Regions from separate parts of the Methylobacterium carpenticola genome, predicted to be linked through region 3. Evidence: predicted binding sites of a transcription regulator. Region 3 holds the regulator's gene; each other region holds the start of a gene.

Region 1 (7,717 bases), 3.1 Mb from region 3:
GAGGGCAAGGCCGAGGCGGGGGCCAAGTTCTCCGACTATTTCGACTTCTCCGAGCCGCTGACCCGCCTCCCCTCGCACCGGGTGCTGGCCCTGTTCCGGGGCGAGAAGGAGGAGGTGCTGGACCTGCGCCTCGACGAGCAGCCGGCCAATGCCGAGCCGGGGGCGCCGAGCCTGAGCGAGGGCCGCATCGCCCTGCGCTTCGGGATCCGCGACGAGGGCCGGCCCGGCGACAGGTGGCTCGCCGAGACGGTGCGCTTCGCATGGCGCACCAAGCTGCGCCTGTCGATCGAACTCGACCTGCGCGCCCGGCTCTGGGACGCGGCCGAGACCGAGGCGGTCCGGGTCTTCGCCGGCAACCTGCGCGACCTTCTCCTCGCCGCGCCCGCGGGCGCGCGTCCGACGCTCGGCCTCGATCCGGGCTACCGGACGGGGGTGAAGGTCGCGGTGGTGGACGCCACCGGCAAGGTCGTCGCCACGGACACGATCTACCCGCACGAGCCGCGACGCGACTGGGACCGCTCCCTCGCGACGCTCGCGCGGCTGTGCAAGCTCCACCGGGTGGAGCTGGTGGCGATCGGCAACGGCACCGCCTCGCGGGAGACCGACCGGCTCGCCGCGGAACTCGCCCAGCAGCATCCCGAGCTGAAGCTCACCAAGGTGATGGTCTCGGAGGCCGGCGCCTCGGTCTACTCGGCCTCGGCCTATGCCAGCCAGGAACTGCCGGATCTCGACGTCTCGCTGCGCGGAGCGGTGTCGATCGCCCGCCGGTTGCAGGATCCGCTGGCGGAGTTGGTGAAGATCGAGCCGCGCTCGATCGGCGTCGGCCAGTATCAGCACGACCTCGCCGAGGGGAAGCTGTCGCGCTCCCTCGACGCGGTGGTGGAGGATTGCGTGAACGGCGTCGGGGTCGACGTGAACACCGCCTCCGCGAAGCTGCTCGCCCGGGTCTCGGGCCTCTCCGAGCGGGTGGCGCAGAACATCGTCGTCCACCGCGACGCGAACGGCCCCTTCCGCGGCCGCAGCGGCCTCAAGAAGGTGGCCGGCCTCGGGCCGAAGGCCTTCGAGCTGTCAGCGGGCTTCCTGCGCATCACCGGCGGCGACGACCCGCTCGACGCCTCGGGCGTGCATCCGGAGGCCTATCCGGTGGTGCGGCGCATCCTCCAGGCGACGAAGAGCGACATCAGGGGCGTGATCGGCAATACCGGCCTGCTGCGCTCCCTCGACGCCAAGCGCTTCACGGATGACAGCTTCGGCCTGCCGACCGTCACCGACATCATCGCCGAGCTGGAGAAGCCGGGCCGCGACCCGCGCCCGAGCTTCCGCACCGCGACCTTCCAGGAGGGCGTCGAGACGATCGCCGACCTGAAGCCCGGCATGCGGCTCGAAGGGGTGGTGACCAACGTCGCCGCCTTCGGAGCCTTCGTGGATGTCGGCGTCCATCAGGACGGCCTCGTGCACATCTCGGCCCTGGCGAACACCTTCGTGAAGGACCCGCGCGCGGTGGTGAAGCCCGGCGACGTGGTGACGGTGAAGGTCCTCGACGTGGACGTGCCGCGCAAGCGGATCTCGCTGACCATGCGCCTCGACGACGCGATCGGCGCCCGGCCGGGCCGCGAGGCCGGCCGCCGCGAGCCGCCCGCCAAGGCGCCCCGCCCGGCGGCGCAGCCGGCCGGGGACGGCGCACTGGCGGATGCGCTGCGGCGGGCAGGGCTCACCCGCCCGCCGCGGTGAGACGGCGGCTGTCGGAGAGATCGGCATCCGGTCCCGGGTGCCGAGCTGGGCGCTCCGATCGAAGCCCGCCCCCTCCTTCCCGGCGACCGAAGCGACGGCGGAAGGAGATCCGGGAAAGGGGGAGAAGAAACTCCCGGCTTGGCGCCGATGCGGCAGGAGCCTGCGCCCGACCTCGGGACCGCTACGGCAGCACCACCACCTTGGTGCCGATCTTCACGCGGCTGTAGAGGTCGATCACGTCGCGGTTGGTCATCCGGATGCAGCCGGAGGACACCGCCGCGCCGATGGTCTCGGGCTCGTTCGAGCCGTGGATCCGGTAGAGCGACGAGCCGAGATAGAGCGCGCGGGCGCCGAGCGGGTTGTCCATGCCGCCCGCCATGTAGCGGGGCAGGTCCGGGCGGCGCTTCAGCATCTGCTCGGGCGGCCGCCACGCGGGCCATTCCTTCTTCATGGTCACGGTCTTGGTGCCCGACCACGAGAAGCCCTGCCGCCCGACGCCGACCCCGTACTGGACCGCCTCCTGGTTCGGCAGGATGTAGTAGAGCCGCCGCTGGCTCGTCGAGATGACGACGGTGCCGGGCTTGTAGGGGCTGTTCCAGCCGATGGTCTGGCGTGGCACCGCCTGCTGGCGGAAGACGGTCAGGAAGTCGGCCAGCGGGCCGCTTTCGAGCACGCTCGCCGCCCGGCCGGGTCCGGTGGCGGCCAGCGCCATCAGGGCGGCGCCGCAGAGCGGCGCCAGGATTCGAGGCGTCATGATCGCCCTCCCCTCTGCGGGTGCGCCGAATCGCGGCGCGGAGCAGCGGGCATGGCCGAGACGGATCGGGCCGGTCAAGCCGGGGCGGGCCGACGGCCGGGCGGGTGACGCATTCGGGACACAGGCTCAATCGCCGGGTGCCGCGTCAGTCAGGAAGGCGATCAGGGCCCGGTTCACGGCCTCCGCCTCCTCGTGCTGGAGCCAGTGGGTGGCGTCCGGGAACCAGTGCAGGCGCCCGTCGATGCAGCGCGTCAGGCTGTCCTCGGCGAGCTGGGCTTCGAGGGCGGTGTCGCGCTTGCCCCACAGGACGAGCACCGGCGGCTGGATCGGGGACGGCGCCGGCCGCCGGGGCAGCCGCAGGGCGCGATACCAGTTCAGCATGCCGGTGAGCGCGCCGGGCTCGGCCCAGGCGGCGGCATAGCGGTCGAGGGAGGCCGCCTCGAAGGTGCCGGGACGGCTCGTCGTGACGAGCGCGCGGCGCAGCAGCGCGAACCCGCCGGCGCCCAGTATCGCCTCGGGCAGCCAGGGCAGCTGGAAGAACCCGACATAGAAGCTGCGCAGCCCCTGGCTCGGATGCCGCTTGGCGTAATCCAGGAAGACGTCCGGGTGAGGCGCGTTCAGGATCGCAACCCGGTCGATCCGCTCCGGATACTGGGCGGCGGCGCGCCACGCGACGAGGCCGCCCCAATCGTGTCCGACCACGCGGATGCGCTCGCGGCCGAAGGCATCCGCGAGCGCCACGACATCCGCCGCGAGTTCATCGAGATGGTACGCGCCGAGATCGGAGGGCTTGTCGCTCCCGGCATAGCCGCGCTGGTCGGGGGCCACGACGCGCAGGCCGGCGGCGGCGAGCGGCGCGATCTGGTGCCGCCAGCCGTACCAGAATTCCGGAAATCCATGCAGGAGCAGGGTGAGCGGCCCCTCCTCCGGACCGGCCTCGGCGAGGTGCATGACCAGGCCCCGCAGGCGGATCGAGCGGGTCGCCGGCAGCGGGACGTTCGTTACGGTCGCGTCGCTCATGCATCGTGCTCCCGGGACGGGGCGAGGCTCCGTCCGATCCGGACAGGCTGACAGATCCCCCGCACCGCCGCGCGGCGGCAGGGGAAAGAAGGTGTTCGCGAATCACCGGCCGCCCAATCCCGCTCGGGCTCCCGCCATGATGCGTGGCTTCCTTGCATCATCGCAGATCGATCGCTGGATCTAACCTTGAGCTCTCTTGATGATGCCGATACCGAAGCCTATATTCCGCATTGCAGCACGGCGATGGCGTCGCCGCGTTGCTGCCCTCTATGGGCGTTTCCTCCCTAGACTTGGGCCACACGAAGGTGTGGCCTTTTTTCTGTCGCGATCGCGGGGCTGTCAACAACGGCTGGCGTCGGATCGCCTGCCGGCTCCTGGACGACGCGGTAAACCGGACCCGGCCTTGATCCGCGGCGCGAACAAAGATAGAACATATGCGACCGGCCGGCTGTGTGTTGCGGGCACAGAGCCCCTGCCCACCTTGCCGGCGCGGATCCGTTCGGCCCAACCTCGACCGCGACTCGATCAACGATCCGCGGTCCGGGCCGGGCGCGGCAGCCCGAGAGAGATGGACGGCGAAGGAGAGCGGAATGGCGGGCAGCGTGAACAAGGTGATCCTGGTGGGCAATCTCGGGCGCGACCCCGAGACCCGCCGCCTCGCCTCCGGGGATCCGGTGGTGAACCTGAGGCTCGCGACCTCGGAATCGTGGAAGGACAAGGCCACGGGCGAGCGCAAGGAGAAGACCGAGTGGCACTCGGTCGTGATCTACAACGAGAACCTCGCCCGCGTGGCCGAGCAGTACCTGCGCAAGGGCTCGAAGGTCTATGTCGAGGGCCAGCTCCAGACCCGCAAATGGCAGGACCAGTCGGGCGCCGAGAAGTACACGACCGAGGTCGTGCTGCAGCGCTTCCGCGGTGAGCTGACGATCCTCGACGGACGCGGCGGCGGCGGCGAGATGGGCGCCGACGACATGGGCGGCAGCATGGGCGGCGGCCAGATCAGCCGTGGTGGCGATTTCGGCGGCGGCGGCCGCTCCTCGGGCGGCGAGCGCCGGCCGGCCCCGGCCGGCGGCGGCGGCCAGAAGCGCTACGACGACCTCGACGACGATATCCCGTTCTAGGCGTTTGCCGGGATCGGAGCATGACGGGGCGGCGCGGACGGAACGGTCAGCGCCGCCCGGCCGCGTCGGCGGCGCCTTGCGCAGGCGCTGCCGTCACCCCATCTAAAGCCTTGAATTCACAAGCGTTCCAGCAGCCGCCACGCGGGTGGCGGCTTGGCTGGAAATCGGCTATTTCCAGGGTGGCCCTGTCGGCCGCCGCGAGAGTGTGACCTTGGCAGAGAACGACCAGACCGGCGCGCCTCCGCCCGCCAGCGACATCAAGCCCGTTTCCATCACCGACGAGATGCGCCGCTCCTACCTCGATTACGCGATGAGCGTGATCGTGAGCCGGGCGCTGCCTGATGCGCGCGACGGGCTGAAACCCGTGCATCGCCGCATCCTCTACTCGATGTATGAGAACGGCTACCTGCCGGACCGCAAGTACGTCAAGTCGGCGCGCATCGTCGGCGACGTCATGGGTCAGTATCACCCGCACGGCGACCAGTCGATTTACGACGCGCTGGTGCGCATGGCGCAGGATTTCGCCATGCGCCTGATGCTGGTCGACGGCCAGGGCAATTTCGGCTCGATTGACGGCGACCCGCCGGCGGCGATGCGCTACACGGAATCGCGCCTCGCCAAGCCGGCCATGGCGCTGCTCGAGGACATCGACAAGAACACCGTCGACTTCAACCCGAACTACGACGAGTCGAAGGACGAGCCGGCAGTTCTGCCCGCCCGCTTCCCCAACCTCCTCGTCAACGGGGCGGGCGGCATCGCGGTCGGCATGGCCACCAACATCCCGCCGCACAATCTCGGCGAGGTGATCGACGGCTGCGTCGCCTTGATCGACGATCCCGCCCTCACCATCGAGGCGCTGAACGACATCATCCCGGGTCCCGACTTCCCCACCGGCGGCCAGATCCTCGGCCGCGCCGGCACCCGCTCGGCCTACCTGACCGGGCGCGGCTCGGTGGTGATGCGGGCGAAGTCCCACGTGGAGGAGCTGCGCAAGGAGCGCGAGGCCCTGATCTTCACCGAGATTCCCTATCAGGTGAACAAGGCCTCGCTGGTCGAGAAGATCGCCGAGCTGGTGCGCGACAAGCGCATCGAGGGCATCTCCGACCTGCGCGACGAATCCGACCGCGACGGCATGCGCATCGTGGTGGAGTTGAAGCGCGACGCCATGGCGGACGTCGTGCTCAACCAGCTCTACCGCTACACCCCTTTGCAGACCTCCTTCGGCTGCAACATGGTGGCGCTGAACGGCGGCCGGCCGGAGCTTCTCAACCTCAAGGACCTGCTCCAGGCCTTCATCGACTTCCGCGAGGAGGTCGTCTCCCGGCGCACCAAGTTCCTGCTGCGCAAGGCCCGCGAGCGCGCCCACGTGCTGTGCGGCCTCGCCATCGCGGTCGCCAACATCGACGAGGTGATCCGGCTGATCCGCACCTCGCCGGATCCGAACAGCGCCCGCGAGGCCCTGATGAGCCGCGACTGGCCGGCGACCGACATCGCGCCGCTGATCGCCCTCGTGGACGATCCGCGCCACCGCGTCGCCGATGACGGGACCTACCGCCTGTCGGACGCGCAGGCCCGCGCGATCCTCGACCTGCGGCTCCAGCGCCTCACCGCACTCGGCCGCGACGAGGTCGGGGACGAGCTGAAGCAGCTGGCCGACGAGATCGCCGACTACCTCGACATCCTGCGCTCCCGCGCCCGCATCCTCGGCATCGTCAAGACGGAACTCGCCGAGGTCCGGGCCGAATACGCGACGCCGCGCAAGACCGAGATCCAGGACTGGGACTCGAACGTCGAGGACGAGGACCTGATCCAGCGCGAGGACATGGTCGTGACCGTGTCCCATGCCGGCTACATCAAGCGCGTGCCGCTCTCGACCTACCGGGCGCAGCGCCGCGGCGGCAAGGGCCGCTCCGGCATGGCGACCCGCGACGAGGATTTCGTCACCCGCCTGTTCGTGGCCAACACCCACACGCCGGTGCTGTTCTTCTCCTCGCAGGGTCAGGCCTACAAGGAGAAGGTCTGGCGGCTTCCCCTGGCGGCGCCCAATGCCCGCGGCAAGGCGCTGGTGAACATCCTGCCCCTCGACCAGACGGGCGAGCGCATCACCACCATCATGCCGCTGCCGGAGGACGAGGCCTCCTGGGAGACGCTCGATGTGATGTTCGCCACCGCGAGCGGCAACGTCCGGCGCAACAAGCTCTCCGACTTCGTGCAGGTGAACCGCAACGGCAAGATCGCCATGAAGCTCGACGAGGGCGACCACATCGTCCATGTCGAGATCTGCACGGAAGCCGACGACGTCCTGCTCACCACGGCAGCGGGCCAGTGCATCCGCTTCCCCACCACCGACGTGCGCGTGTTCAAGGGGCGCGACTCGACCGGGGTGCGCGGCATCAACCTCGCCGCGGGCGACCGGGTCATCTCGATGACGATCCTGCGCCACTTCGAGGCGACGCCCGAGGAGCGGCAGGCCTATCTGCGGCGGGCCAATGCCGACCGCCGCGCCACCGGCGAGGCCATCGAGATGCCGGCCGCCCCGGAGGCGGATGCCGAGGAGACCGCGGCCTCGATCGACCTCGATCAGGAGCGCTACATCGCCATGGGCGCGGCCGAGCAGTTCGTGCTGACGCTCTCCGAGCGCGGCTTCGGCAAGCGCACCTCGTCCTTCGAGTACCGGATCTCCGGACGCGGCGGAAAGGGCATCAAGGCCATGGAGGTGAACGCCCGCAACGGCAGCCTCGTGGCCTCCTTCCCGGTCGAGACCAGCGACCAGATCATGCTGGTGACCAATGGCGGCCAGCTCATCCGCGTGCCCGTGGACGACATCCGCATCGTCGGCCGCGCCTCCCAGGGCGTGACGGTGTTCAACACCGCCAAGGACGAGAAGGTGGTCTCCGTCGAGCATATCGAGGGCGAGGAGGAGGCCGAGGGGGCCTGATCCCCCTCGCCGCGCGGCCCTCCGAAGGCGGTCAGCGGAGGCAAGCTGGAGCGGGTTCCCCTCGCCCGAGTCGGAGAGGGGAACCGCCCGCGTCCGGAAGCTGCCGTTCTTTCGCTCTCGTCCTCTCCTGTGCGGACATGATGGGCCTTGGCG
Region 2 (7,717 bases), 4.8 Mb from region 3:
GGTTCCGGCATCGCCCCCGACCCTTCCCGCGGAGGTGCAGGAGCATCTCGGCCGCCAGCTCCGCGACGCCTATGCGGCGCTCGGCGAGGTCGAAGCGCCCGCCGCCTTCTCGGACCTGCTCACCCGGCTCGACGCCGCGCTCGCCGCTCTCGGCGCGCCGCGGGAGGACCGTTTCCGCGAGGAACTCCTGGCGGCGGCCTCCTCCCTGCGGCGCTTCGCCCTGACCCTGACCGCGAATCCCTCGCGGGCCGACGACCTCGTGCAGGACACTCTGCTCAAGGCGTGGCAGAGCCGCGACCGGTTCGAGGACGGGACGAATCTGAGCGCGTGGCTGTTCACCATCATGCGCAACGCCTTCTACTCCGAGCACCGCAAGCGCTCCCGCGAGGTGGAGGATGGCGAGGGCGTCTATTCCGCGCGCCTGACCACCGCGCCCAGCCAGGGCGACCGGCTCGACGTGCAGGATCTGCAGGAGGCGCTGAACAAGCTCGTCGCCGAGCAGCGCGAGGCGCTGCTCCTCGTGGCGGTCGGCGACATGTCCTACGAGGACGCGGCCGCGCTGATGCAGTGCAAGGTCGGCACGGTGAAGAGCCGGGTCTGCCGCGCCCGCGACAAGCTCGCCGAACTCCTCGGCTATACGGGCGGCGAACTCGGCGCCGACCGCCTCACCCGTTCGGTCCTGAACGGCAGCAGCCTGATGGCCCTCGAAGGCTGAGGACGGCTCACGCCGGCCGTGCGGCGATCCGCGACCAGCGCGCCGCCGCCCGCTCGTAGAGATCCATGTCGGAGGCGTTGAGCCGCTCGACATAGGCACGCAGGGCCGGGCTGAGTTTCGGCCCCGCGAGACGGGAGGCGAGCCCGCGGGCGTTCTTGTGCGCCACCGGGAAGGCGAGGCCGAAGCGGCGATTCAGCCGCTCCACGAAGGCCTCGTAGGCCTCCAGGATCCCGACCAGGGCGAGCTGGTCGAGGTCGGCGTTGCCGAAGGCCTGGGTCTGGACGTTCTGGTTGCGCGGATCCTCGATGAAGGCTTCCAGGCTCTGCTGCGTGCGGCCGTGCTTCTTCTGGAAGACGTAGTAGGACAGCACCTGCTCGGTCGGCTCGCGGAACAGGGTGAAGGCCCGCTCCGGATCGAAGCCCGGCAGGAAGGCCGCGCTCATGTGGCTCGCGTAGAAGGCGATGCCGTTCCGCGCCAGGTACTCCGCGATCATCGCCAGCTGCTGGCCGATCTGCAGCTCCGGGCGGTAGTACATGATCTCGTTGGCGTAAGGATGTGTCGTCGGACTGTCCTTGCCATAGAGCATGAAGATCTTATCCTTGGGAAAGATCTCATGCGCCGCGTAGCGGATGCTGGTGCCGCCCGTCTTGGGAAGATGGAGGAAGAAAAGCGGCGACATGGAACGGAAACCTATGGAAAAAAGCGGGAATTCGTTCCGGGCCGGAGGCCGGATCCGCCTATGCGTGACGATGATTGATGGTCTTGTTGTGGCGACGCTTGCGGGCAGATGGTTGAGGGCAGCTTGCGCCGCGCTTCCGGACATCTCCCGCCGAGACGGCATCGCATTCCTCTGCTCCTGATCGCCATCGCGCCTTTATCCACAGCGATCCACAGGCCGGGCTCATCCCCCATCGTCGGACTCGCGCCCTGAGGCGCCGCCGCGCTAGAACAAATCGGGAACATACGCGTTCGGGTCGGAGGCGGACATGGCATGCATGAGACCGGACGAGAGCGGCGGCTCGCCGCCCTGCGGGAGAGGATCGGCGGCCTGGAGCGGACCGCGCGGCCCCGGCCGGCACTGCCGCTCGGGATCGACGCCGTCGACCGCCACCTCCCGGGCGGGGGGCTGCGCCTCGGCGCGCTGCACGAGGTGGTCGAGGCCGGGCCGAGCGCCGGCCACGCGGCCCTCGCCGCCCTCTTCGCCGGCGGTCTCCTCGCCCGGCTGCCCGGCCCCGTCCTGTGGTGCCTCGCCGGCCGCGACCTCTTCGCCCCCGGCCTCGCCGCGGTGGGCCTCCATCCCGACCGGGTTCTCTACGCCGAGACCCGCCGCGAGGCGGAGGTTCTGCCGACCATGGAGGAGGGCTTGCGGCACGGCAGCCTCGCGGCGGTGGTGGGCGAGGTCGCGCGGATGGGGCTCACCGCCTCGCGGCGGCTTCAGCTCGCCGCCGAGAGCGGCGGCGCGCTCGCCCTGGTGATCCGCCGCTGGCGTGCGGGGGCCGACATCGAGCCGAGCGCCGCCGCCACCCGCTGGTGCGTCACGCCCGCGCCTTCCCCGGCCCTGCCGGCCGCGGTGCCGGGTCTGGCGCGGTCCCGCTGGTCCCTCGCCCTCTTGCGCGCCCGCGGCGCGGAACCCCGGACATGGCTCGTCGAGGCTCCCGATGCGCAGGGTCGTCTCCATCTTCCTGCCGACCTGGCCGACCGACCGCCTGCGGCGCAAGGGCGGCTCTCCGCCGCCGGATAGGCCCCTCGTGACCGTGGCGACGGCGGGTCCGCGCCGGCTTGTGGCGGCCGTCGACGCCACCGCCCGGCGGATCGGCCTGCGGCCCGGGATGCCGGTGGCGCAGGCGCAGGGCATGGTGGTGGATCTCGCGATGGCCGAGGCCGACTTTGCGGACGATGCCGCGGGCCTCGCGCGCCTCGCGGGCTGGTGCCTCGCCTACGCGCCCCTGGTCGCCCTCGATCCGCCGGACGGGATCTGGATCGAGAGCGCGGGCGCGGCGCATCTGCGCGGCGGCGAGGCGGGGTTCGTCGCGGATCTCAGCCGGCGCATCCGGGCGGGTGGCTTCGCGGTGCGGATCGGCCTCGCCGACACGCCGGGCGCCGCCTGGGCGGTGGCGCGGCACGCGCCGCGGGCGCCGATCGTGCCGCCGGGCGGCCAGGCGGCGGTGCTGGAGCCGCTGCCGGTGCGCGCCCTGCGCCTCGAGCCCGGGATCGTGGCCGGGCTGGAGCAGCTCGGCCTCACGCGGATCGGCCAGATCGCCGCCCTGCCCCGGGCCCCGTTGCGCCTGCGCTTCGGCGAAGCGGTGGCGGCCCGCCTCGACCAAGCCCTCGGCCGCGCCCCCGAACCCCTCGCCTACCTGACGCCCGCCGAGATTCCGCGGGCCCGCCTCGCCTTCCCGGAGCCCATCGGCGCGCCCGAGACGCTGGCCCGCGTGGTGGCGCGGCTCACCGCCCTCCTCGGCCTCGATCTGGAGCGCCGGGGGCTCGGGGCGCGCCGGCTCGATCTCGTCTTCCGGCGGATCGACGGCGTGCCGCAGGCCCTGCGCCTCGGCACCGCCCGGCCGAGCCGCGATCCCGCCCATCTCGCCCGGCTGTTCACGGAGCGCCTCGCCGGGGTGGATCCCGGTTTCGGCATCGAGGAGGCCTCGCTCGCGGCCACCCGCACCGAGCCCCTGTCGGCCCGGCAGATCGCGGCCCTCGCGGCGGGCGAGGCCGATCCGGACGCGATGGGCGAACTCGTCGACCGGCTGGCGGCGCGGCTCGGGCCGGGCCGGCTGTTCCGTGCCGCCCCCGTCGAGAGCGAGTGGCCGGAGCGGAGCGTGCGCCGCGTGGCCCCCCTCGCCCCGGCGAGCGGCCTCACCTGGCCCGCGGACCTGCCGCGGCCGGGCCGGCTGGTCGATCCCCCGGAGCGGGTGGAGGCGGTCGCGGAACTGCCCGACGCTCCGCCGGCCCTGTTCGTCTGGCGCGGGCGGCGTTTGCGGGTGGTGCGGGCGGACGGGCCCGAGCGGGTCTTCGGCGAGTGGTGGCGCAGCGACGACGAGGTCTCGGCCCTGCGCGACTATTACCGGGTCGAGGACCGCACCGGTGCCCGCTACTGGCTCTTCCGCGACGCCGCGGCCGACCAGGGCGGGCGGTGGTGGCTGCACGGCTTCGGGGAGGCGTGATCATGGCCCTGGCCGGCCCCCGCGCGGCGTCTGATACGGTTTCCGGAAGATCACTTTCGGAAACCGTATCACGAGCCCGCGCGGCGCCTGAGCGAGGCCGGTTTCCGCATCGCGAAGCGATCATCCGGAAACCGTATGAATCGAGCGGACGGATTCTGGAAGCCGCTTCATGCCTCATGCCGAGGGGGCGGGCGATCGAAGATCGCGCGCCCTCGAAGCATCCCGGGGCGGCGCTCCGGCCCTCCGGTGCCCGGGAGCGAGGGTCAGGGGTGCTTCGAGGCTGCTTCGCAGCACCTCAGCATGAGGCGCGGGGTGGGGGCCAGGGGGGCTGCCCCCCGCCATGACCGCCGAGCTTCAGGTCACCACGCATTACTCCTTCCTGCGGGGCGCCTCCTCCCCGGAGGAGCTGTTCGCGACCGCCGCCCTTCTCGGCCTCACCGCCCTCGGCGTCACGGACCGCCACTCCGTGGCCGGCCTCGTGAAGGCCCACGAGGCCGCGCGGGCGACGGGCTGCCGCCTCGTCGCCGGCTGCCGGCTCGACCTCTCCGGGCCGGACCAGGGCACGGCGCTCCTCGTCTATCCCACCGACCGCGCCGCCTATGGCCGCCTCTGCCGCCTGCTCACCCTCGGCAAGGCGCGGGCGGGCAAGGGCGGCTGCACGCTCGATCTCGGCGATGTGGCGGAATGGAGCGACGGGCTGATCGCGATCCTCCTCGCGGACAGGCCCGACGCGGCGCTGCCCGGACGCCTCGGCCGCCTGAAGGCGGTCTTCGGGCCGCGGAGCCATTGCGCCCTCACCCGCCGCTTCGGCGTGAACGATCACCTGCGGCTCGACGCGATCGCGGCCCACGCCCGCGCCGCGCGCGTGCCCACCGTGGCGACCGGCGACGTGCTCTACCACGTGCCCGACCGGCGCCTGATGCAGGACGTCGTCACCTGCATCCGCCTCGGCACCACCATCGAGGCGGCGGGCTTCGCCCGGGAGCGCCATGCCGGACGCCACCTGCAGCCGCCCGCGGAGACCGCGCGCCTCTTCGCCCGCCATCCGGAGGCGGTGGAGCGGGCGCGAGCCATCGCGGAGCAATGCCGCTTCTCCCTCGACGACCTCACCTACACCTATCCGGACGAGGCCGGGGAGGATGGCCGCTCGGCCCAGGAGCGGCTGGAGGCCATGACCCTGGAGGGCGCCGCCCGGCGCTTTCCCGGCGGCCTCTCACCGGAGGTCCGCAAGCAGATCGGGCACGAACTCGCCCTCGTCGCCCGCAAGGGCTACGCCCCGTACTTCCTCACCGTCGAGGCGATCGTGCGCTTCGCGCGGCGGCAGGGCATCCTCTGCCAGGGGCGGGGCTCGGCGGCGAATTCGGTGATCTGCTACTGCCTCGGCATCACCGCCATCGATCCGGTGCAGCAGCAGCTCCTCTTCGAGCGCTTCGTCTCGGACGAGCGCGATGAGCCGCCCGACATCGACGTCGATTTCGAGCACGAGCGGCGCGAGGAGGTGATCCAGTGGATCTACGCGACCTACGGGCGGGACCGCGCGGCGCTCACCGCCACCGTGATCCGCTATGGCGCCCGCGGCGCGGTGCGCGAGGTCGGCAAGGTGCTGGGCGTGCCCGAGGACGTGACCGGGGCGCTGGCCCGGCTGGTCTGGGGCTGGTCGCGCGACGGGGTCGGCGAGCGGGAGGCGAGCGCCCTCAACCTCAACCTCGCCGACCGGCGGCTGCGCCTGACCCTCGACATCGCCAAGGCGCTCATCGGCACGCCGCGCCATCTCGGCCAGCATCCGGGCGGCTTCGTGCTGACCCTCGGCCGTCTCGACGAACTCTGCCCGATCACCCCCGCCACGATGGAGAAGCGCCAGACCATCGAATGGGACAAGGACGACATCGAGGCCCTGAAGTTCATGAAGGTCGACGTGCTCGGCCTCGGCATGCTGGGCTGCCTGCGCCGCGCCTTCGCGCTCCTGAAGGAGCACCGGAGCGACGAGGATCCGCCGCAGGACATCGCCGCGATCGAGCACGATGATCCCGACACCTACGCGATGATCCAGCGGGCCGACACGCTCGGCGTGTTCCAGATCGAGAGCCGCGCCCAGATGGCGATGCTGCCGCGGATGAAGCCGGAGAACCTCTACGATCTCACCATCGAGGTGGCTCTGGTGCGGCCCGGCCCGATCCAGGGCGACATGGTCCATCCCTATCTGCGCCGTCGCCGGAACCCCGGCGCGGTCACCTATCCGAGCGAGACGCTCAGGGCCGTGCTGGAACGGACCCTCGGCGTGCCGTTGTTCCAGGAGCAGGCGATGCGGGTCGCCATCGTGGCGGCGGATTTCACCCCCGCCGAAGCCGACGGCCTGCGCCGGGCCATGGCGACCTTCAAGGCGAACGGCAAGATCGGCCTCTACCGCGACAAGCTGATCGCCGGCATGGTCCGCAACGGCTACGCGCCGGATTTCGCCGCGCGCACCTTCCGGCAGCTCGAAGGCTTCGGCTCCTACGGCTTCCCGGAGAGCCACGCGGCCTCCTTCGCGCTCATCGCCTACGCCTCGTCCTGGCTGAAATGCCACCACCCGGACGTGTTCGCCTGCGCGCTCCTCAACGCGCAGCCGATGGGCTTCTACGGCCCGGCCCAGATCGTGCGCGATGCCCGGCTGCACGGGGTCCCGGTCCGCCCCGTCGACGTCAACGCCTCGCGCTGGGACTGCACCCTCGAACCGGCGGAGGGCCATGTGATGGCCTTGCGGCTCGGCCTGCGGCTGGTGCGCGGGCTCGGCAACCCGGAGGGCGCCCGCATCGCGACCGTGCGCGAGGCGGATCTCTTCCGCTCCGTGGAGGATCTCTGGCGGCGCGCGGCCGTCTCCCTGAAGGCCCTGGAGAGCTTGGCCGCCGCGGATGCCTTCCGCTCCCTCGGCCTCGGGCGGCGGGAGGCCCTGTGGGCGATCCGGGGCCTCGCCCCGGTGCCCCTGCCCCTGTTCGCGGCGGCGGATGCGCGGGAGGCGGCGATCCGGCCGGAACTCGACGAGCCCGCGGTGGCGCTCGCCCCGATGCCGGAGGGGCAGGCCGTGGTGGCGGATTACCTGACGACGGGCCTGAGCCTCGGCCGGCACCCGGTCGCCTTCCTGCGCGCCGATCTCGCCCGCGACGGGATCAGCGCCTGCGCGGCCCTGAAGCGCCTGCGGGACGGGGCCCGCATCACCGTGGCGGGGCTGGTGCTGGTGCGCCAGAAGCCGGGCTCGGCCAAGGGCGTGATGTTCATCACCCTGGAGGACGAGACGGAGGTCGCCAACCTCGTGGTCTGGCCCGCCCTGTTCGCCCGCCAGCGCAGCCTGATCCTGTCGGCCGGGATGATGGCGGCGCGCGGCCGGGTGCAGCGGGAGGGCGCGGTGATCCACCTCGTCGCGGAGCACCTGATCGATCTCTCGGACCTGCTGGCCGGGGTCGGTGCGCGGGGCACGGCCCTGCCGCCGGCCGGCCGGGGCGACGAGGCGCGCTCCGGCAGCGGCGATGCCCGAGGAGTGGCCCGCCCCGGCTTGCGGATCAGGACGCGGGACTTCCGGTGAAGGGCTTGGAACCGGCGAAACGCGCTTGATCGAAGGGCCGCAGCAGCTCCGGGGTCCGGAAATCCTTCGGGACCGCGAAGTCGCGCGCCGCCCCCCGCATGGCGTTCGGGGCGCGCGGGAAGCCGCTGCGGTCGCTGAAGTCGCGATACGGGCCGCGATGGGTCTCGCGCTGCTCCTCCAGCGCCTTGGCGCAGACGATATCCGCCGCGGTCACGCCCGCCACCGCCGCGACGGCCAGCATCACGTGCGGCTTGCGGGCCTTGTCGTTGTCGAGGCCGG
Region 3 (7,717 bases):
AGAACAGGGAGGCCGGATAGGCCCCGTGATCCATCGCGAAGGTGTAGGCGAGCTTGTCCAGCGCCTCGGTGGTGACGCCCGGCTCCACGGCCTCCATCAGGAGGTCGAGCGCCTCGGCGGTGAGGCGCCCGGCCTTGCGCATCGCCTCGAAGGCCTCCGGACCGTGAACCGGCGGTTCCTGACGGCGTCCGTCCTGGGCCGTCCTCTGCTCGTCACGACTCATGGAACCGGTTCCGGCTTGACTGGCGCGTGGGGTTGCGGATGTGACAGCGGGTTTAGGCGCTTCCGGCCCGGAAGCCAAGCGCGCTTCCGAGCGAGCCGGCGTTCCGGGGGAGCTGGACTGCGCCCATAGCGCCGCTTTTCCGTCAGCGCGGATTGACCCAGGCGGGGCTCGTCGCGGGGCTCGTCCGCTGCGCGACCCGGGCCGCGGGCGCGGGCCGTGCGGCCGTGATGCGGACCGCCCGGCGGCGGGCGTGGCGGCGGCGCGGCTTCGTGGACTCGCCCCAGGCGGCACCGACCAGGCCGCCCACCACCGCCCCGACCGGCCCGGCCACCACCGCTCCGGCGACGACCCCGGCCCCGGCGCCGAGGGCGGTGTTGCTCTGTGCGGACGCCGCCTGCGGCAGGACGAGCGCGGCGGCGAGCGCCATGCCGGCCAAGGCGGTGCCCGTGATCCCGATCCTCATCGAAAACCCCTGATCCCGTTCGTTCATCTGCGGTGTCTCGCGGGCCTCGTGGCGGCCGATTTCGGCCAAAGCGGGACGATGCGCGCCGGCAGGGCGACGACCGGCCCCCTAGGCGCCCCGTCCGCGAGGGGGTAGAGGGGGCGCGAGAGAGCCAAGCTCCAGCAGGATCCCCGCGATGGCAGACAAGGCGGTACCCCACTTCCACAACCAGGACGGCGTGCGCGTCATCCATGTGGGCTCCAAGGAGTTCATGTGCATCGGGGCGCTGCCGCCCTTCGACCATCCGCACGTGTTCCTCGACATGGGCGCGGAGAGCGAGATCATCTGCCAGTACTGCTCCACGCTGTACCGCTACCGCTCCGACCTGAAGCCCGGCACCGCCGACCCGGCCGCCTCCGTGTGGGACGACCGCGCCCGTCTAGCTGCCGAATAAGGTCTTGCCGCCGAACAAGGCCTTGCCGCCGAACAGGCCCGTCCCCGACCGGCCGGGCCTGCGGGTCGCGATCGCCGGGGCGGGCATCGGCGGCCTCACCGCGGCGCTCGCCCTCGCCGCGCGCGGCCACACGGTGACGCTCGCCGAGCGGCGCACGGCCTTCAGCGAGGTCGGCGCCGGCCTGCAGCTCTCGCCCAATGCGAGCCGGATCCTCACCGATCTCGGCCTCGGGCCGTCCCTGCGCCGGGTGGCGACTGAGCCGTCCGGCGTACGCATCCGCGCGCTCGCGAGCGGCCGGCAGATCGGCGAGGTGGCGCTCGGTGCGGCCATGCGCGAGCGCTTCGGCGCACCCTACCTCGTGATCCATCGCGCCGACCTGCAGACGATCCTCCTCGACGCGGTGCGCAGCCGGCCGGGCATCCGGCTCCTGGTCGGGCGCAGCGCCGCCGGCTTCGCCGAGACCCGGGAGGGCGCGAGCCTGACGGTGACGAGCGAGAGCGGACGCATCGAGACGCTCTCCGCCGACCTCGTCGTGGCGGCGGACGGGATCCGCTCGGCCCTGCGGGCGCATCTCGACCGCCGCCGGCTGATGCCGGTCGGGGAGGCGGCGTGGCGTGCCACCCTGCCGCGCGATCGCGCCCCGGCCGCCCTCCAGGGGGATGAGACCGGCCTCTGGCTCGGGCGCGGCCGGCACGTGGTGCATTACCCGGTCGCTGGCGGCGAGCGCATCAACCTCGTGGCCGTGCTGCCCCAGGCGGAGGAGGAGCCGGACTGGAGCGCTCCCGGCGATCCGGCGCGCCTGCGCGCCGCCTTCGCGGACGCGGCGGCCCCGCTCGCCGAACTCCTGCGCGTGCCGGATACGTGGCTGGTCTGGACCCTGGCGGACCGCCGGGTCGCCGCCCCGATGGCGCGCGGGCGCCTCGCTCTCCTGGGCGACGCCGCCCATCCGGTGATGCCGTATCTCGCGCAGGGGGCGGCGCTCGCGATCGAGGACGCGGCGGTGCTGGCGGCCTGCCTGTCGGATGGGGCCGTACCGGCCGCGCTCGCCGCCTACACGGCCGCGCGCGCGCCGCGCGCCCGGGCGATCCAATCGCAGGCGCGCCGCAACGGGCGGATCTACCACGCGGGCGGCGTGATGGCGGCGGGACGGGATCTCGTGATGGGCCGGCTCGGCCCCGCCCGGATGACCGAGCGCTACGCGTGGCTCTACGGCTGGCAGCCGGTTTCCGACGCTTGATCTTCCGCCCGTCGTCGGGGTAACCCGGGGCGGCGCGGACGTGGCGGAATCGGTAGACGCACGAGACTTAAAATCTTGCGACCTCTGGTCGTGCGGGTTCGAGTCCCGCCGTCCGCACCAGCCGTTCCGGGGGTGGCTGACCCGCGAGGGCCGGCAGCGGCACGAGCAAAACCGCCGGTTACACAAAGAGATGGCCAACGACACGGCTTGCGTAGCTCCGAGCCGGGTGCCGTGCTAGGCTCGGTGACGGGAGAGATCCGAGACCAGCCGGGGTGGCGTGATGGATGTCGGCGCACTTCTCGCAGATGTCCGCCGCTGGATCGTCGCCATGGAGATGCGGTCGGCGGCCCAGGCCGCCCGGGTGACCGCCCTGAATCGCGCCGGCGCGGATGCGACGGAGGCCGAACGCCAGCTCTGGCTGTCGATCGACGCGTTGACGGTGCTGCGCGTCGAGCTGTGGGCGCTCCAGGGCGCTCAGGGCGCCGCCGCACCTGCACGGGCCACCGACGAGGATCGCGAGTTGCTCAGCCAGGCGGTCGCGGACGCGGAGGCGCGCCGCGCCATGCGCGACCTGGCGCTGGGCTTCGACGCCGAGGAGGATCTGCGCCTGCTGCGGAACCTCGACGAGGAACTCGTCGCCCTCGTCCGCGCCCGGATCCGGCTTCAGGACCTTCAAGCCGAGTCCTGACCGGCCCGCAAGGGGCGCATATCCGGCTCGCTGCCGTTCGACCGGAGGTCACGGCAGCGAGGCTTGGCAGGCTCCGGATCGAAGAACTCCCACCGCTCCGGCCCGGTACACCCGCTTGCGGAACACTTGAGGAACGCCTAACATGTTCGCGATTTGTTTCGTATCGCGCACCGGCGCAGGCGATGAGAATATCCCATGCTCACCCGTAAGCAGTTGGACCTGCTCCGCTTCATCCAGCAGCGGATGCGCGAGACCGGCGTCCCGCCGTCCTTCGACGAGATGAAGGACGCCCTCGACCTCAAGTCCAAATCCGGCATCCACCGGCTGATCACCGCCCTGGAGGAGCGCGGCTTCCTGCGGCGCCTGCCGAACCGGGCCCGCGCCATCGAGGTGATCCGCATCCCGGATGCGGTGGCGGCCCAGTCGGCCGAGGTGGTGCGCTTCACGCCGAGCGTGGTGGAGGGCGGCCGGGCCGGCGCGCCTGCGGCCAAGCCCGCTCCGATCACAGCCTCGTTCGTGCCCGACGATGGCGGGCGCTCGGTGAGCATCCCGGTGATGGGGCGGATCGCCGCCGGTACGCCGATCTCGGCGATCCAGAGCCAGAGCCGCGTGGTGGCGATGTCGCCGGACTTCCTGGCCGGCGGCGAGCATTACGCGCTCGAGGTGCGCGGCGATTCGATGGTTGAGGCCGGGATCCTCGACGGGGATCTCGTGGTCATCCGCCGTCAGGACACCGCGAATACCGGCGACATCGTGGTGGCCCTGATCGACGACGAGGAGGCCACCCTCAAGCGCCTGCGCCGCCGCGGCTCCTCCATCGCCCTTGAGGCGGCGAACCCGGCCTACGAGACCCGGGTGCTCGGTCCGGACCGCGTCCGCATCCAGGGCCGCCTCGTCAGCCTCATCCGCAAGTACTGAGCGCGCCCCGGGCCTGCGGCCGCCCTCCAGATCGCGACCTCCGGCGATCCGGGCGCTCGAAGTGCAGGGTCGCGTGAGCGGACCTCCTCGAGCAGCCCGGACAAGGGCCGAAGCCGGCTCCGCGGGCATCCCGGCCGGCGAGATCCCGACGCACCCGGACCTGCTCGCCCGCGTTCAAAGCCGTCGATCCGGTCATGGATGAATGCATTGACGTTGAGAGATTCCGCTCGCGGTGAGCAATCCCGTGATCAAGGATACTCAACGGCATCGGCACATCGGGAAACACCGCCGCAAGCGAGCGGTATGGGAGCCGCCACGCGTTGAACCTGGCCGGCGATGAGGCCACGCCATGGCTCGGCAGACATTGCTCGGGCCGATGATGCGATGGTGGCGCAGACGGTCTTACGAGGACTGCGCGGCGACGGCGCTGTTTCAACAGTTTCAGGCAGTCGACCGCATTTCCCAAACGGAATGTTTAACCCGTCTGATGAAGACTCCGATCGCGAGCGGTGAGAGGCTTGGTGCTGCGCCCGCGTCGGAAGGACCAGCCGGGATACGCCATGCGGGACGAGTTCATCCTGCTGATCACCGACAGAGCGAGCGAGATCAGCGATCTCGCGGCCGCCTTCGCGCGTCTTCTGCCCTGCATCGCGCTGCTCCCGGGCGAGGGCCTGCCGCTGGGTCGGTGCCGGGCGGTCGTCCTCGACCTCGCCCCCGGCAACCCGTCAGCCATGGCGGGAATCCTGTCGGCCGTGACCGGCATGCGCGCCCGCGGCACGCCGTGCCTCTGCCTCGCCCGGGATCTCCGGCCGCATTCCATCGCGCAGGCCCAGGCCCTCGGGGCGAGCCAGGTGCTCCCTGCCTCCACCCCGATCGCCGACCTCGTGACGGCCCTGCTCACGCTCCTGCGGATCGACGCGATGGCTCGCGCGGCCGAGCCGCTCCGGGCGGTCCGTGACCAGGCGGTGGAAGCCAAGGCCCGCGTCACGCGCATCTTTCGGGCCGCCACGGAGGGCGAAGCGCTGAGCCAGGACGACGTCGAGACCGGGACGCGGATCATCCTCGACGCCATGGCCGATAGCGGGATCCGGGTGTGGCTCGATACGATCTGGGCTCACGAGATCGGGGTCTACCAGCACTCCCTCGGCGTCGCCGGGTATGCCTGCGCCTTCGCCGTCCAGCTCGGCTTCCGGCGCCGCGATCAGGAGCGGCTGGTGCGGGCCGCGCTTCTCCACGACATCGGCAAGGCCCGCATCCCCCGGGCCATCCTCAACAAGCCGGCGGCGCTCTCCGGCGAGGAGATGGCCGTGATGAGGGCGCATCCGGCAATCGGCGCGGAGCTGCTGGCCGATCAGGGCGGCTTCGATCCCGAGATCCTCGACGTGGTGCGGCATCATCACGAGATGCTCGACGGCTCCGGCTACCCGGATGGGCTGCGCGGGGCGCAGATCAGCGACATCGTCCGACTCGCGACGATCTGCGACATCTACTCGGCGCTTACCGAGCGGCGGCCCTACCGGGCGCCGATGGCGGCCGCCGAAGCCTGGGCGGTGATGGAGCGGATGGGCCCGAAGCTCGACAGGCCGCTCCTCGCGGCCTTCCGCCCGATCGCCGCGAGCCTCGCGGCGGACGACCTCTGAGCGGCATCGTCGGCAGCCGGGAAGCGCCCGGCGAGGAAGGGCCTCAATCGTCGGCGAGCATCCGGTGCTCGGCGCCGTCGATGTCCTCGTACTGGCCGTTCCGCAGGGCCCAGAGGAAGGCGCAGAGCCCCATCCCGCCGAGGAGGAGGGCGAGCGGGATCATCAGGACGAGGACGTTCATCGGCGTGCGGCCTCCGGCAGGGCCGGCGCGCGGCGGGCCCGCAGGGCATTGAGCGTGACCACGACGGAGGAGCCCGACATGGCGAGCGCGGCGATCAGCGGCGTCAGCAGACCGGCCGCCGCGAGCGGGATCGCCGCCGCGTTGTAGGCCGCCGAGAACCACAGGTTCTGCAGCATCAGCCGCCGGGCCGTGCGGCCGATGCGCAGGGCGGCAAGGACGGGGCTGAGACCGCGGCCGAGGAACAGCGCGTCGGCCGCCGCCTGGCTCACATGCGCCGCCGTGACCGGCGAGACCGAGGCGTGGGCGGCGGCGAGCGCGGGCGCATCGTTGATCCCGTCGCCCACCATCAGCACGCGACGCCCATCGCGCGCCAGCGCCGCGATGCGGGCGATCTTGTCCTGGGGCGTGAGGCCGCCCTGCCACTCGGCGACGTCGAGGGCCCCCGCGACGGCCGCGACCGCCTCGGGCCGGTCGCCGGAGAGGATCAGAACCCGGTAGCGCGCCGCCCGCAGCGCCCGCAGGACGGCGTGGGCGTCGGGACGCAGGGCCTGCCGCACCCGGAAGACCACGGGGGCCGCCTCTCCCACCCGCATGCAGATCGCCGAGGCGCCGTGATCCCGGGCCAGGGCCTCGGCCGCCTCGGTCTCGGCCTCGCAGAAGCGGGGGGAGCCGAGGCGCACGGGCACCCCGTCGATGCGGGCGCGCACGCCGAGCCCCGCCGCCTCCTCCGCATCGGGGCAGGGCAGGGCGTCCGGCACGGCGGCGGCGAGCGCCATGGCCATGGGGTGCCGGCTCGACCGTGCGAGCCGGGCCGCGAGCGCGAGCTGGGCCGGATCGCAATGACCCGCCAGGACCGGCTCGGGCAGGGTGAGGGTCCCGGTCTTGTCGAAGACGACGGTGTCGATGGCGGCGAAGCGCTCCAGAGCGTCGCCGCCGTTGAGCAGCACGCCCTCGCGGAACAGGGCTCCCGCGGCCACCACCTGCACGGCCGGAATCGCCAGCCCGAGGGCGCAGGGGCAGGTGATGATGAGCACCGCCACGGCGGCGAGGAGCGCCGCGTGAAGTCCGGCGCCCGCCGCGAGCCAGCCCGCCAGGGTGAGGAGCGCCGCCGCGTGGACCACCGGCACGTAGAGGCGCGTCGCCCGGTCGGCGAGCACCAGGGCGCGGGACTTCACCTCCAGCGCCCGGCGCATCAGCCCCTCGACCTCGTCGAGGAGCGTGCCCATGCCGGCCGCCGTCACCCGCACGGTGAGCGCTCCGCTCGCATTGAGCGAGCCGGCATGGACCGTATCGCCGGGCTCCGCGGCCACGGGCGCCGTCTCGCCGGTGACGAGGCTGCGGTCGAGCTCGGAGCGCCCCTGCACCACGGTGCCGTCCACCGGCACCCGCTCGCCCGGGCGCACCAGCACCATCGCGCCGAGGGCGAGATCGGCGAGCGGCACATCCCGCACCGTTCCGTCGGCTTCGATCCGGGCGGCGGTCTCCGCGCGCAAAGCCGCGAGATTCTCGGCGAGCGTCTGCGTGCGGCGGCGCATGACCTGATCGAGCACCCGGCCGATCAGCAGGAAGAACAGCAGCATGGTGGCGCCGTCGAAATAGGCGTGGGCCGCGCCCTGCGCCGTCTCGACCACCGACATCACCAGCGTCAGCACCACGCCGAGCGTGATCGGGAAATCCATCGTCACCCGGCCGGCCCGCAAGCCCCGGACGGCGCCCTCGTAGAAGGGACGTCCCGCATAGGCCGCCGCGGGCAGCGCGATCAGCGCCTGGATCCAGTGGAAGAGGTCGCGGTTCTCCGGCGTCATGTCCGAGACGTTGCCGGCCCAGACCGAGACCGCGAGCAGCATCACGTTCATCGAGGCGAAGCCCGCCACCGCGAGCGCGCGGATCAGGCGCTCGGTCTCGCGGGCGGCCGCCTCGTCGCGCCGCCGCGG

The links. The regulator LexA, encoded in region 3, represses DNA repair genes until DNA is damaged. The targets are predictions, from matches to a motif close to TGTTCNNNNTGTGTTCNG.
Region 1: the regulator LexA is predicted to act here: its motif matches at 3,921-3,938, upstream of ssb (single-stranded DNA-binding protein).
Region 2: the regulator LexA is predicted to act here: its motif matches at 1,660-1,677, upstream of ACE101_RS06765 (ImuA family protein).

What each region holds. Positions count from the first base shown of each region.
Region 1 is NZ_JBHZEO010000001.1:3,088,074-3,095,790, forward strand. It holds gene ACE101_RS14540 (Tex family protein) at 1-1,731, shown strand, start outside; gene ACE101_RS14545 (L,D-transpeptidase) at 1,913-2,485, opposite strand; gene ACE101_RS14550 (alpha/beta fold hydrolase) at 2,612-3,505, opposite strand; gene ssb (single-stranded DNA-binding protein) at 4,096-4,626, shown strand; gene gyrA (DNA gyrase subunit A) at 4,838-7,564, shown strand.
Region 2 is NZ_JBHZEO010000001.1:1,398,149-1,405,865, forward strand. It holds gene ACE101_RS06755 (sigma-70 family RNA polymerase sigma factor) at 1-715, shown strand, start outside; gene ACE101_RS06760 (hypothetical protein) at 723-1,394, opposite strand; gene ACE101_RS06765 (ImuA family protein) at 1,707-2,456, shown strand; gene ACE101_RS06770 (DUF6504 family protein) at 2,374-3,879, shown strand; gene ACE101_RS06775 (error-prone DNA polymerase) at 4,220-7,438, shown strand; gene ACE101_RS06780 (DUF4267 domain-containing protein) at 7,416-7,717, opposite strand, start outside.
Region 3 is NZ_JBHZEO010000001.1:6,177,225-6,184,941, reverse strand. It holds gene map (type I methionyl aminopeptidase) at 1-223, opposite strand, end outside; gene ACE101_RS28660 (DUF456 domain-containing protein) at 366-686, opposite strand; gene ACE101_RS28655 (zinc-finger domain-containing protein) at 862-1,119, shown strand; gene ACE101_RS28650 (FAD-dependent monooxygenase) at 1,142-2,356, shown strand; tRNA gene ACE101_RS28645 (tRNA-Leu) at 2,391-2,476, shown strand; gene ACE101_RS28640 (hypothetical protein) at 2,685-3,044, shown strand; gene lexA (transcriptional repressor LexA) at 3,240-3,962, shown strand; gene ACE101_RS28630 (HD-GYP domain-containing protein) at 4,523-5,602, shown strand; gene ccoS (cbb3-type cytochrome oxidase assembly protein CcoS) at 5,646-5,783, opposite strand; gene ACE101_RS28620 (heavy metal translocating P-type ATPase) at 5,780-7,717, opposite strand, start outside.